4 regions of the Gracilibacillus caseinilyticus genome follow, and region 4 is predicted to be linked to each of the others. Evidence: predicted binding sites of a transcription regulator. Region 4 holds the regulator's gene; each other region holds the start of a gene.
The links. The regulator LexA, encoded in region 4, represses DNA repair genes until DNA is damaged. The targets are predictions, from matches to a motif close to CGAACATATGTTCG.

Region 1 (3,218 bases), 360 kb from region 4:
CACTACCGTAGTCAAAAAGCTGTTCTACATGAGAGAGGTGACGTTTCCATACATCAATGGCTCCAGGATAAGAAGACCACTGTTGTTGAAAGGTTTCAAAAGCGCTGCGGCAAGCTTTTAGACTAGATGCTCCATACACTTTTCGCAAAGCAGCTGTGAAGGGTTTGTAGTCTTTGCTTGCTACATATTTAAGTGAATTTCGAATAAGGTAATACATCGTTGTACCGTAACCGCCGGAAAAATGGCACGAGCACCTTCTTCCAATCCACTTACGCCATCAATAGATAGAAAGAAGATATCTTCTACTCCTCTTGTTTTAATCTCATCGAAGATTTGCATCCATTTATGCTTACTTTCGGTTTCATTGAGCCATAAGCCTAGTATCTCTTTCTTGCCTTCCATGGTGTACCCAAGCATTGTATATACCGCGTATTTCTTCGTTTCGTAATCATTACGAACAGTTGCGTAAAGGCAATCCACAAAGACAAAAGGATAACAAGGTTGTAAGGGTCTTGTTTGCCATTCTTCTAATTCTGTCAACACATGATCCGTAATGTTAGATACCATTTCGTGAGACACAGAAAACCCATAAATATCTTCCGAGGAAATATCCCTCTGGGACATACCGCGGGCGTACATGGAAATTACTTTGTTTTCAATGGCGGAGACATCTCGTTGGCGTTTGGGAATGACTTGTGGTTCGAATGAGCCGTCACGATCTCTTGGCACTTCTAGTTCCACTTCTCCCGTTGATGTTTTGACGGTTTTCTTTCCGTATCCATTACGTCGGTTTGGAGTACTTTTGTGCCCTTTTTCATTGGAGGAATAACCTAAGTGATGGTCCATTTCGCCTTTTAACATCGTCTCAAACATAGGACCAAAAATGTCTTTTAATGCATGTTGCATATCTTCTACCGTCTCAGGTTGATACTGTTCGATAATCTTGTTAGCTAAATCTACGGAGTTAGGATCTCTTTTCGGTTTGCCCATTTTTAACACTCCTTTAGCTTTGTACTTATTATTCTAACAAATAAAAAACTGTGTGAGTAAGAAATCGTACGCATTTCTTACTTACACAGTTTATATTACACTCCCACTTATCCTATCTTCATTTCTACCTTCTCAAAATACTCTTTTAAAATGACCAACACTTTCTTACGAATAGCCGGCTTAAAATAATTTCTTTTTCTCTGCTTTCCCTTTGCAAAAATAAGTGTACTCCGTAAATGTATCTGTCTGGTTAGTTTCTAGCACATCGATCTTCTCTTGACTAATCCTTATCTTTGATTGCCGTCTTTCTTCAATGGCTTTCTTTTCGATACTTTCCAGTAACATAACGTAAGGTTCGTTGAGTTTGAATATTGACTGATTACGTAATTTCTCCAAGTTCTTTTGTATTACTTGTATGGCCAAAGATAAAAATAAATAACGCGATCCAAGTTGAAATTCTTCATTGCTCAAATATCGCATTGTTTTCACCTCACTATTTTTTTACTTCATTATATAATTCTTTTAAATATTTACCAAGAACATTCGTTCGTGTTGGTGCGAAGAAAAATACTGGTGGTGATTAAGATGCAATGAAGTCGTTTTATGATGAAACAGGAAGCGCAAATAAGATCGTACGATAAAACATAAAAATGTATTAGTTAGGCTTAGAGGACCTAATATGGATGAAGAAAAATACACCGAATATAAAAATGTATTAGAATTATCGAATTAAAAACAAAAGCACCTACCGAATAAGTAGATGCTTGAATTTTTGTGATACTGTATATGATACACTTTCAATAAAAATAATGTATTATTATATTTCGATCTTAAACACAAAAACGCTGATATATAGGTGTTTAGTGATATTTTTATAATTATAATTTTACCACTAAAACATGCTTGTTGAGTGTTTCGGTTGTACTCTTGCTTTTGGATCCATAAATGCTTTGGCATTGTTTACTGCAGTTGGGCCTTCACCAAATCCGGCAGCGATCAGGTTTACTTTACCTGGGTACGTACAAATATCACCTGCTGCGTAAATTCCAGGCACATTTGTTTCCATTTTTGAATTAACAACGATACTGTTTTTATCAATTTCCAGACCCCAGTTTTTAATTGGACCAAGTGAAGAAATGAAGCCGTAATTCACTAGTACGTGATCGACATCTAAAACAATCTCTTTATCACTTTTAACTTCCTTCAATCGAACTTGATCAATCTTGTTTTGTCCGATTAGGCTTTCTGGTACATAAGGTGTTAAAATATTCACATTGGAATTCATTAAATTTTCTACACTTGCTTCATGCGCCCGGAAAGTTTCACGTCGGTGAACCAAGGAAACTTCTTTCGCAATAGGTTCTAACATTAATGCCCAGTCTACCGCTGAATCTCCACCACCAAATAATACAACCCGCTGATCACGGAACTTATCCATATTATCAACGAAATAGTGCAGGTTTTTATCTTCAAATTGTTCCGCATTATCAATGGTAAGTTTTCGCGGCTGAAATGCGCCATTGCCGCCAGTGATAATGATCACTTTGGAGTAATGTTCTTCGGTAGGAGTAGTAATTCGAAAAGTTTCTTCATCTATACGTTCTACGTTCTCAACAGATTGGTCCAAGACAATTTCGGGTTTAAACATATCTGTTTGTTCTTTTAAGTTGTCAACGAGTTCTTGCGCACGAACTTTTGGGAAGCCCGCAATATCATATATATATTTCTCAGGATATAAGGCGCTGAGTTGCCCTCCAATCTGTGGAAGGCTTTCAATAATTTTGACAGAAGACTGTCTTAAACCACCGTAAAAGGCAGTGAATAATCCAACCGGACCTGCGCCGATAATGGTTATATCATACACTTCATTTGACATCATAGATTCCCCCTAATGCATACATCAATGACATTTATTTTAACACAATAGTGCAGATTATGTCATTATTGTAAGGTTTTAATTCACGATTTGTACAAATTGCTAAGTGAAATTTTTTTGTCTAAAAATCATACAAAAACAAAATAAGGGTTGAAAAATGTCGTAAAAAGGTCTAACATATACTATGGACTAATTAGTAATATAGTTGTATCATTGCGGATTAGTACGTGAAAAATATCACGAACTAAACAGAAAAATAATTAAATGGATGTGAGAAGCATGAATAACCCAAAAATAGTTATACTTGGAGCAGGTTATGGTGGATTAACTACCGTTGCAAAATTACAAAATA
Region 2 (3,218 bases), 980 kb from region 4:
CTCGATCTGTCAATTGAACCAACCACAACGTGATCAATACTTGGAGGCACATGTGAAAAACGCAGGGCATCGAACCCGGATTCTAATACATTTCGGAAGGTGGAAAGCGACATTTCCTCCTCGCCCGCTACTTCCGTTATTTCTTCCAGCAACTGAATGACCGCATCCCAGACCTGGTCCTGCTCACGGCCTTTCTCCACCCGTCCTTGTGCATCGAAATCTTCCCGCATTTGTTCTAATTGCGCAGGGGCACCGATCGATTCAAGCCATTCGAATAATGCAATTGTTTTTTGACGGATCGTTGGTAATGTCCGTAGCTTTGTGTCAATGTTCGTCAATGACTCGGCAATTTTATCCCGATAATGATTGATGCGTTTTTGCGCCACTAATTCCCGATCCGTCTGGGTAGATTGATCAAACCCTCTGAATCGCTGAAAAATCCAGTCTTTATCTGATAACCATCTGCTTCTGCCCCTGACACCATATTCCAGCACATAATTTTCCAACTCATCAATAGCTTCCTGATCCAGCCGGAATTCTCCCTCGCCTTGCGGAATAAAACCAGCTTTTAACAGACGAAAAACGGCATCGTAACGCCAATTCCCTTCCACAACATCTAATAACGAGCGAACGGTCTCAATGAGAGGGTGGTTCAGCATCGTACGCTTCTCGTCAACGAAAATCGGTATTTGATAATCTTGAAAAACGGTTGTAATTAAATCATGGTACACATCCGGTTCGCGTATTAAAATAGCCAAGTCACGATAACGATAGCCCTGATCTCTCACTAACCGTACTATTTCCTGAGCAGTCCCCTCCACCTCTGCACGCGGATGTACTGCTTCCGCAATCCGAATCGGCGCTTCACCAGAAAAAGGCTGTACAGGCCGGCTGTCAAAATGATGATCCAAATGAATAAAGGCATCTTTAGTCTCCGCATTCTGATCTGCATATTCTATCTCCACCGGGACTGATGCTTGTTCTGCCAGTTGTTGTAACTGATAATAGGTTTCTTTTGTTTGGTAAAATAAGTCTAACGGCGTCACTTCATTGTTCAGTTCCTCTAACGTTAACGTAACCGTCACATTTTTGGCTTTTTTGATCATTACCTCAATGACTAGTAATTCTTGTGGTGTAAACTGATGAAAACCGTCAATATAAACAGTCGTATTCTCAAGAAAATTCGTGTCTTCGAGTTTTTCTACTAACTGCTGCAGCTGATCCTCACTATCCATATAATGCCCTGCCAATGCATGCTGCAGGCTTTGATAAATGTATAATAAGTCATCTAATTTATGATGTAATGCCACTTCTCCGACAGTTTTATGCTGGAAACGATCCATTTCATCTAATTGTGCCGTAATAAGATCCGGTGTCACACAATATCGTTTAAATTCAGTGATCATTTCCTCTAACTGTTCGATAAAACCTTGCTTTTCGATTGCTTTTTGAAAGACTTTCCAATCGTCTGTCCGCTCCTCGACAATCTTTCTCAGCATCATTTGCATCCCGGTGGACGTAATATATTTCTTGGTTGCCCCACCTGTCAGCTGCATTACACGCCAAGCCAACCGTGAAAAGCTGTACACCTGCGCACGAATCGAACCATTTATGTCGTCACCATTTAAAAGCGCATATTCTTGCTGGAATGTCATTTGATCTGGAACTAAATAGATAATGGAAGGACCTTGGGGATCTTGCCTGAGTTCTTGTCTGATTTCTTGTAAACATTGCTCGCTTTTATTCACTGTCGCACTACCCATTAAAAATCGCAACAACAGAAAACACCTACTTTCCTACACGTCTGATATTCTAACACCCATTATAGCAAACGAATGTTCTGTGGTAAAGGAAAGTGATGAAAAAATTGCTATGTTATGATTAGGTTATATAATGGTGATGAGAAAGCTTAACAGAAAGGCCAATCCGGCAACAGGTGTCATCACCAGCTTTTCTTTTTTGCCAGGAGATACGAGGTTGGCAATCGTATTTATAGCGAGAAAACTGGTGATGATCCACATCAAGATAAGTGTGGGCATATCAAAAGTGGTAAGGAAAGAGGTATGATGCAAAACAACGGTCGCCATACCAAGTAAAAGAGCTGCGTTTACAATACTGACCAGACGAAATTTTCCAGGTAATACTTTGTTTTCTCCACCCATAGCATATTCACCTACTGGATAGCCAAGTATCAATAACATTTGAAAGATTGCTATCGCCACAAAAATAACAACTAGTATTAACGCTGCCAGTTGAATGTTGAAAGTTTCCACTTATCCCACACTTCTCACATATACATTCTTTTCACCATATGCCATATCATTCTTTTTTATTTACACAAGGAGCACGGATTAAATGGGATTAGGCTTTCTTCCATTCATCCGCCAACATGCCATAAATAACATGATCAACATAATGATCATATAACCATTCTGCCTGTCTGACGCTTCCTTCCTGGACAAATCCTAATTGTTCTGGGACTGCTCTGCTTTTTTGATTTTGTGCTGCAGCTCGAATATCTACTTTATTCATGTTCAGCTCGTTTATGGCATAGTCTGTTAACGCACCTGCCACTCGTGTCATAATGCCTTTTCCTTGATAATCCTCTCCAAGCCAGTAACCGATATAAGCTATTTTGTTGCTCCTGTCGAGATTATTGTAGCTCGCGGTTCCTACGATTTCATTTTGATAGACAATAAAAGTAGTAAGACTCTCTCCTTCCGCATAGCCCTTCAAGGAATTTCGGATAAATGCTTTGGTGTCTTCTAATTTTGTTGTGAAATCAAGCCATGGCAGCCATTCACGGAGATAATCGCGTGAACTTTCAGTTAAGGCAAATACTTTTTCGGCATCTTTTAATTCTATTAATTTTAAGGATAATTCTTCGTCTATTTTATGGTAAAACATAGATTACACCTCTTTTTCTATTGGAGATCTCTTATTATCCTATCTACAAATTTCTTTTTTTCCATTGTATACGAACGTTCATCATTAGGATATTTCCATGCTAATTCCTGCTTGAGTGCCTCATATTCTTTTGCTTTTTCTCGGTTGGCATTCATATAATCTCTAAAATAAGTGAGCTGGTTCCATAGCGGTCCCTGATATTTCACAACATGGAGAATATGTGTCTTCGTCAGTTTTTCCATATTACTAAACTTAGCAAAAACCTCTTTCCCCTCCACACGTACTTTCGATAAATGATAGTAACCATGATT
Region 3 (3,218 bases), 980 kb from region 4:
TCGTAACTCCGCAGCAAAAAATCAACCAATTGCCCAAATTCATGTGCTTCGATATATTCTTTTATTTGATCGACATTAATGTTATCAATATTACTAATATTGTATGTAAGCATCAGCGATTTAACTCCTTCAAACAACTAAAAATATAACTTATTATTATTTTAATATTTTTTTGCCAATTTTCCTAATTATTCACATAAAGCGAGACTTCCATAAGCGGTTTTTTGCTTATGGATAGCGAGACTTATCAGGGGGTTAGCGGTCGTTCCCCTTACCGATTAAACCTCTTCGCTTACGAACGCTTATCACCGTGGTAAAGCGAGACTTCCATAAGCGGTTTTTTGCTTATGAATAGCGAGACTTATCAGGGTATTAGCGGTCGTCCATCTTCCCGATTAAACCTCTTCGCTTACGAACGCTTATCACCGTGGTAAAGCGAGACTTCCATAAGCGGTTTTTTGCTTATGAATAGCGAGACTTATCAGGGTATTAGCGGTCGTCCATCTTCCCGATTAAACCTCTTCGCTTACGAACGCTTATCACCGTGGTAAAGCGAGACTTCCATAAGCGGTTTTTTGCTTATGAATAGCGAGACTTATCAGGGTATTAGCGGTCGTCCATCTTCCCGATTAAACCTCTTCGCTTACGAACGCTTATCACCGTGGTAAAGCGAGACTTCCATAAGCGGTTTTTTGCTTATGAATAGCGAGACTTATCAGGGTATTAGCGGTCGTCCATCTTCCCGAATAAACCTCTTCGCTTACGAACGCTTATCACCGTGGTAAAGCGAGACTTCCATAAGCGGTTTTTTGCTTATGGATAGCGAGACTTATCAGGGTATTAGCGGTCGTCCATCTTCCCGATTAAACCTCTTCGCTTACGAACGCTTATCACCGTGGTAAAGCGAGACTTCCATAAGCGGTTTTTTGCTTATGGATAGCGAGACTTATCAGGGTATTAGCGGTCGTTCTCCTTCTCAAATACCCTTATTTTCACTTACGAACCACGGCACCATAATGATTCCATGATTTTCTACCTGCATTTTTAACAATTTTGTTGCATTTTTTTAAAATCAAGCATATACTAGAACAAATGTTCCCTTTATGGAGGTGGAAATAGAAAATGAGATATTTAAACGAACACGAATGGAAATTAGCATCGCGTTTTCTGTTTTTATCAATGGCTTTAACTGTTATTAAACACGATTTAGAAAAAATGAACCAGCTTTCCCCTTTTAAAATAAACGAACCTTACATCGCGTTATTGAAAAAAATAGAAAAAAATGCAACAGAAGAAAGAAGAAAATTACGCAAAGAAATGTACAAGGAGAAGATTCAAGTCGTCTCTTTAGACAAAAACGATTCCTTTACCTCTTATTTGTTCACCTGTAAGGGTAAAGAAGAAAAACGCAACTATTTCAACCCTGCTATCCGAAAAAAAGTAGAGGTCATCTTAGAAGAATTAATGGCAAACGCCGCCTTACAATCTACCTCTCAAGAAAAAATAAAATTATAAATATAAGCAAAACCAGGCCTAAACCCGGCCCCCTAATTAATCTTAAGTATATACAGCTACCTATAATACGGATTATGTAAAGTAAACTATTTAGAGATGGTCATTTTGACGGATAGTATGTGCGTAGCATATCTCCGGAAATATGCCCCGCAGGACGCGGAGTGGTTGGCCGGAGCGGTATCCCAGCACAGGAATCATTTCAAAATTATCACTAAGCTTCTACTTTACATAATCCGTATCATCAAAACCCATTCTTTTATTTAATCTTCAGCACAATTTCTTCTTAATGATAGTGATTTTCTACTTTCTTCACCTATGAAAAGAACCGTTAAGTCTGGAGAGCAGTCTTAACGGTTCATCGATTAATGCTTATGCCATTTGGCTTCTGCCACGAATTGGGCAGACTCTAAAATCTGTTCCATTTTATTGCTTAATAAATAGCGGTATTGTGCGGTGCGATACAGTTGATTAATCATTGTCGCATACGAAACATCCAAAATCAGGTCACGCCCATTTTTGAAAACAATTCTTGTTAAATCATGATCGACTTTTTCCAACTCGAGCACATGAGAATGCGCAATCCAGGTACAGGCTTTTCTTTGGGGAGATTCAATCGGAAAAAAATACATACCACTGATCCGGTCAATAGCAATCGGCGGTTTATGCGTGATCTTACTTAACATCCGTGATCCTTCAATCAACCCTCGAAGACTGATGCCAAATTCTCTACACGTGTAATCCAGTACTTTCTGTGTACTCCAGGTCGTTTCATAATCATCTGCTTCATCATATTCAATCACCCTTGTAAAATATTGACCACCTTCCTCTTTTCCAACAATTGCGAGTGTCTTAGGACTGATTTCTCGTACTTTCTCCATTAACATTTCCATTTTTATTCCTCCTCTGGATTTGCATTCGCTTATAATGTAACAAGTTTTGATAAATTTGGATATGAAATGACAGTTTTTCGGCTAAAATAAAGTAATATTCTGTGTTCTTAGCTAAAATTTGCTATAATTTAACTAAAAGCAGCTATTCAGTGACCATTTTTTATACAATTTTCGCAAATAATGAGGTGATACGAATGTGGTTTAAGAAGAAGAAAAAAGACAAAGAAAAAACGTACCCGATTAAGGATATTTCCTTAGAAGAAGTACGTCATGCCATCCATGCATTCAGTAAAGAACTGCCAGCAGATATTCCATTAAAAATTGTCGCAAAAGACGATTTATCACTAGATTATTCGTTACTTGCTCCGTTCTTAAAGGGAATTCCCGAAAAGAACTACTACATGTCCAAGGAAACCTATGACTTGTTCGAGGAGGAGGAAAAACATATTGCACTAGCATTGGATCAGATCCAGCATGCTGTCGATCAATATATTGCGCAAACAAATGAATTGCCCGTCATCGATCATGATCCTTATCTTAAGGTAAATTTCTTCAAGCTGGAAAAATTAAAATTAATCGAGGAACGACCAGAAATGGATTTTTATATTACAGATCAGGAACAAATGGTAACCTCTGTAAAACCGACGTAAAACCGACGTAAAACAGTGGGATTTCTCGTCATTGGAGTGCCTTGTATTTTACTGCATATTTCGTCACAAAACAAAATATCCAAATATTTTTCGCATGACAAATGCGATATATTCATAAAATAATTGAGAAAATGGAGGAATCGTCATAAGATCGACGTGAAAG
Region 4 (3,218 bases):
TTTAATCTTCCTTCATAGACTTTTCAAGTGATTGGTATTCCTGATAACGCCGATGGACCGTGGCTTTCGAAACATTATATCCCATCCCTCGTAAGACAGATGCAATTTCATGAAAGGTCAGATTATTTTTTCTCAGCCGTTTCACTTCTTCGATCGGAAAATGTTTGCGTTCTCTTCCTTTCGCAAGGTGTTGATTGGACAGATTCTCCGCTGGATTAAATCCGTTATCAACAGCTTTTCTCATGCCTCGTTTGATTTTAGCGTTATGTAATTTAAGTTGATATTCTTCCACAATCGAGACGATTTGTAATACCATCGAATCTCCTTCTGACAATTGCAATTCGCCATTCTGTGCTAAGCAAAAGATGGATACATCTAACCGTTGTAGCTGATGCAGTAAAGCGATCTTCGTATTTCCTCGCCCTAATCTCGTTTCATCTTGGATAAGTAATGTATCTGCTGTGTTGTTTTGAAATGCTTCGAGGAGAGTAAAGACACCTTCCCTTTCGATTTCATAACCGCTCTGTTTCTCTTCTATTACTTGCACAACCTCCATCTCATATCGGGATGCAAAATAACGCAATTCTTCCTTTTGCCGTTTGATTGAAGTCTCTTGTGTGTCTTTACTTGTACTTACCCGACAATAAATAATGGCTCTAGACATAAAACGTACACCTACAATTCTACAAGTTTGATACTGCTGAAAAATAAAAAAATGCAATACCTAGTATAAATGCTATCAAATAAAAAATGTCAACTTTCGATAAATTTTTTAACAACTTGCATCCCTCCCAGAACTTTTGTTCGTAATTTCATTATACACGAACAAGTGTTCATGTCAACTCTTTTTTCGAACGAATGTTTGTAATGCTATTCTATATATGCTATACTTTGATTAATAAATAATACGTGTTAGGAGATTGAAATATGACAAATCTATCAAAGCGACAAGAGGAGATTTTAGCTTATATTAAAGAACAAGTAGAGTTAAAAGGATATCCACCCTCTGTTCGCGAGATTGGAGAGGCAGTCGGTCTAGCATCTAGCTCAACGGTACACGGACATCTCGCGCGATTAGAGAAGAAAGGATATATTCGCAGAGATCCTACGAAACCAAGAGCAATTGAAGTATTGCCACAAGATGGCGATTTAGAAATCCCTAAGACAGAAGCAACCTTTGCTCCCGTAATTGGTAAAGTAACAGCAGGGCTTCCAATTACAGCAGTAGAAAATATTGAAGAATACATCCCAATCCCACATAATGAAATGCATGCAAGTGAACAGTTGTTCGTATTGATTATTGAAGGGGACAGTATGATTGAAGCCGGTATTCTCAATGGAGACAAAGTGATTGTCAAACAGCAAAACACAGCTGAAAACGGGGATATCGTAGTTGCCATGACAGAAGAAAGCGAAGCAACGGTAAAACGTTTCTTCAAGGAAAAGGATCATATTCGACTGCAGCCTGAAAACGCGACAATGGATGCGTTAATCTACGATAATGTTAGCATTCTTGGTAGAGTTGTCGGCTTATACCGCAGCTTATAATAGATTCAAAAAAAGCCTTTGGCGATACTACCAAAGGCTTTTTACACCAAGATATACACCCCCCTTCTTTTCACTTGTTAAAAATTCCTATATTTTTTCTTTGATTGGTTTGAAGTCTATCAAAATAGGTAATATATATAACAAAACCTTCTTTCGATTGCAGACATTGGATACCGACACATCAACTATCACCCACAGGACAATTAAACTAGCAATCACAGCCTATTATCTCCAAATTATTACAACAATATTAAAATCAGTAAATCTAGTAAACTTTTCCAACCTAATTACATACCTTATATAGAGAGGGTAAATTTTAAAGGAGTGAATTATAAAATGGTACAAAATAAGGTTCACTTAATTCCTTATACGATTCAATCGATTGAGGATTCCAAAAATGAGACCCCAGAAGGCGTTCAACTAGTACAGGCCCCTGCCTTGTGGGAAAAAGGTTTTGAAGGAGAAGATATAGTAGTTGCAGTGATAGACACTGGAATTGAGTCAGATCATCCAGACTTTAAAGATCAAATTATTGGCGGACGAAATTTTACAAGCGATTATAATGGAGACCAAAACAACTTTGAAGACAATAACGGTCACGGAACACATGTATCAGGAACTATTGCAGCAAGTCTTAATGGCGATGGGGTTGTGGGTGTTGCTCCAAAGGCTAAAATATTAAGTCTAAAAGCTTTGACTGGAGAAGGTTCAGGTGAGTATGACTGGATCATTAATGCGATAAACTATGCAGTTGAATGGCGCGGTCCGAACAACGTACGGGCACGAGTTATTTCCATGTCCTTGGGTGGGCCTAATGATATCACTGAAATGCATGAAGCCATTCAAAATGCAGTCAGTAAGGATATATCTGTCGTTGTCGCTACGGGAAATGAAGGAGATGGAAATGAGGAAACTCCTGAATATGCTTATCCTGGAGCGTATAACGAGGTCATTAGTGTAGGTGCTGTTGACTTAAACTTACAGATTGCTCCATTTTCGAATACTAATAATGAGGTAGATCTTGTAGCTCCAGGAGTAGATATTTTATCAACTTATTTAGATAGTAAGTTTGCTAAACTATCAGGAACATCTATGGCTGCTCCCCATGTAGCAGGTGCTTTAGCTTTAATCATTAATTTAAGTGAAAAAGAGTTTGAAAGATCTGTTATTGAGTCAGAAGTTTATGCTCAACTTGTTAGACGTACCCTACCACTTGAATTTCAAAATAGCGCTGAAGGTAATGGCTTTCTTTTGCTTAATCTGGTTGACCAACTAGATAGAATTATTGCTCCAAATGTAAACGAAACGAATAAAACTTCAAAGAAATAAAGAATCATTCTCCACCCATCGTTGTAACATCATTTTTGTAGGTTGCTATTAAGCACCTATCTTTCTATCCATTTCTTATGTCATAAAGAAAGGGGAAAATCATGAACAAATTGGAAGGTGAAAAATTAAAAAACACATTGCTGAAATTAAGAATTAATCAAAAGAAAATTAAAAATACGAAAGAATACTATGATGAAGAGGAAGATTTACGCATTATCAAAGAATATTATCGATACATTAACTTTGACGATGCAGACCCAACTAACTTATATGAGCAACTAAATAGATTAACGACAAGTACACATGAAAATCAACTTCCTTATAATTCTGAAACGCGTGAT

Region 1: a site for LexA is predicted at 1,527-1,540, ahead of MUN88_RS19020 (YhjD family protein). Genes of this name have one in related genera too.
Region 2: a site for LexA is predicted at 1,829-1,842, ahead of addB (helicase-exonuclease AddAB subunit AddB). Genes of this name have one in related genera too.
Region 3: a site for LexA is predicted at 1,086-1,099, ahead of MUN88_RS12325 (YhjD family protein). Genes of this name have one in related genera too.

The regions. Positions count from the first base shown of each region.
Region 1 covers NZ_CP095072.1:3,962,674-3,965,891, reverse strand. Annotated here, with positions in the region: partial or broken gene MUN88_RS19025 (IS256 family transposase) at 1-990, opposite strand, end outside; gene MUN88_RS19020 (YhjD family protein) at 1,171-1,470, opposite strand; gene MUN88_RS19015 (NAD(P)/FAD-dependent oxidoreductase) at 1,883-2,866, opposite strand; gene MUN88_RS19010 (NAD(P)/FAD-dependent oxidoreductase) at 3,146-3,218, shown strand, end outside.
Region 2 covers NZ_CP095072.1:2,627,859-2,631,076, reverse strand. Annotated here, with positions in the region: gene addB (helicase-exonuclease AddAB subunit AddB) at 1-1,781, opposite strand, end outside; gene MUN88_RS12370 (hypothetical protein) at 1,887-2,273, opposite strand; gene MUN88_RS12365 (GNAT family N-acetyltransferase) at 2,362-2,907, opposite strand; gene MUN88_RS12360 (GrpB family protein) at 2,925-3,218, opposite strand, start outside.
Region 3 covers NZ_CP095072.1:2,621,287-2,624,504, reverse strand. Annotated here, with positions in the region: gene MUN88_RS12330 (TVP38/TMEM64 family protein) at 1-113, opposite strand, end outside; gene MUN88_RS12325 (YhjD family protein) at 1,123-1,515, shown strand; gene MUN88_RS12320 (competence protein ComK) at 1,878-2,405, opposite strand; gene MUN88_RS12315 (DUF3939 domain-containing protein) at 2,600-3,055, shown strand.
Region 4 covers NZ_CP095072.1:3,606,252-3,609,469, forward strand. Annotated here, with positions in the region: gene MUN88_RS17305 (YneB family resolvase-like protein) at 2-664, opposite strand; gene lexA (transcriptional repressor LexA) at 928-1,548, shown strand; gene MUN88_RS17315 (S8 family peptidase) at 1,885-2,877, shown strand; gene MUN88_RS17320 (endonuclease I family protein) at 2,979-3,218, shown strand, end outside.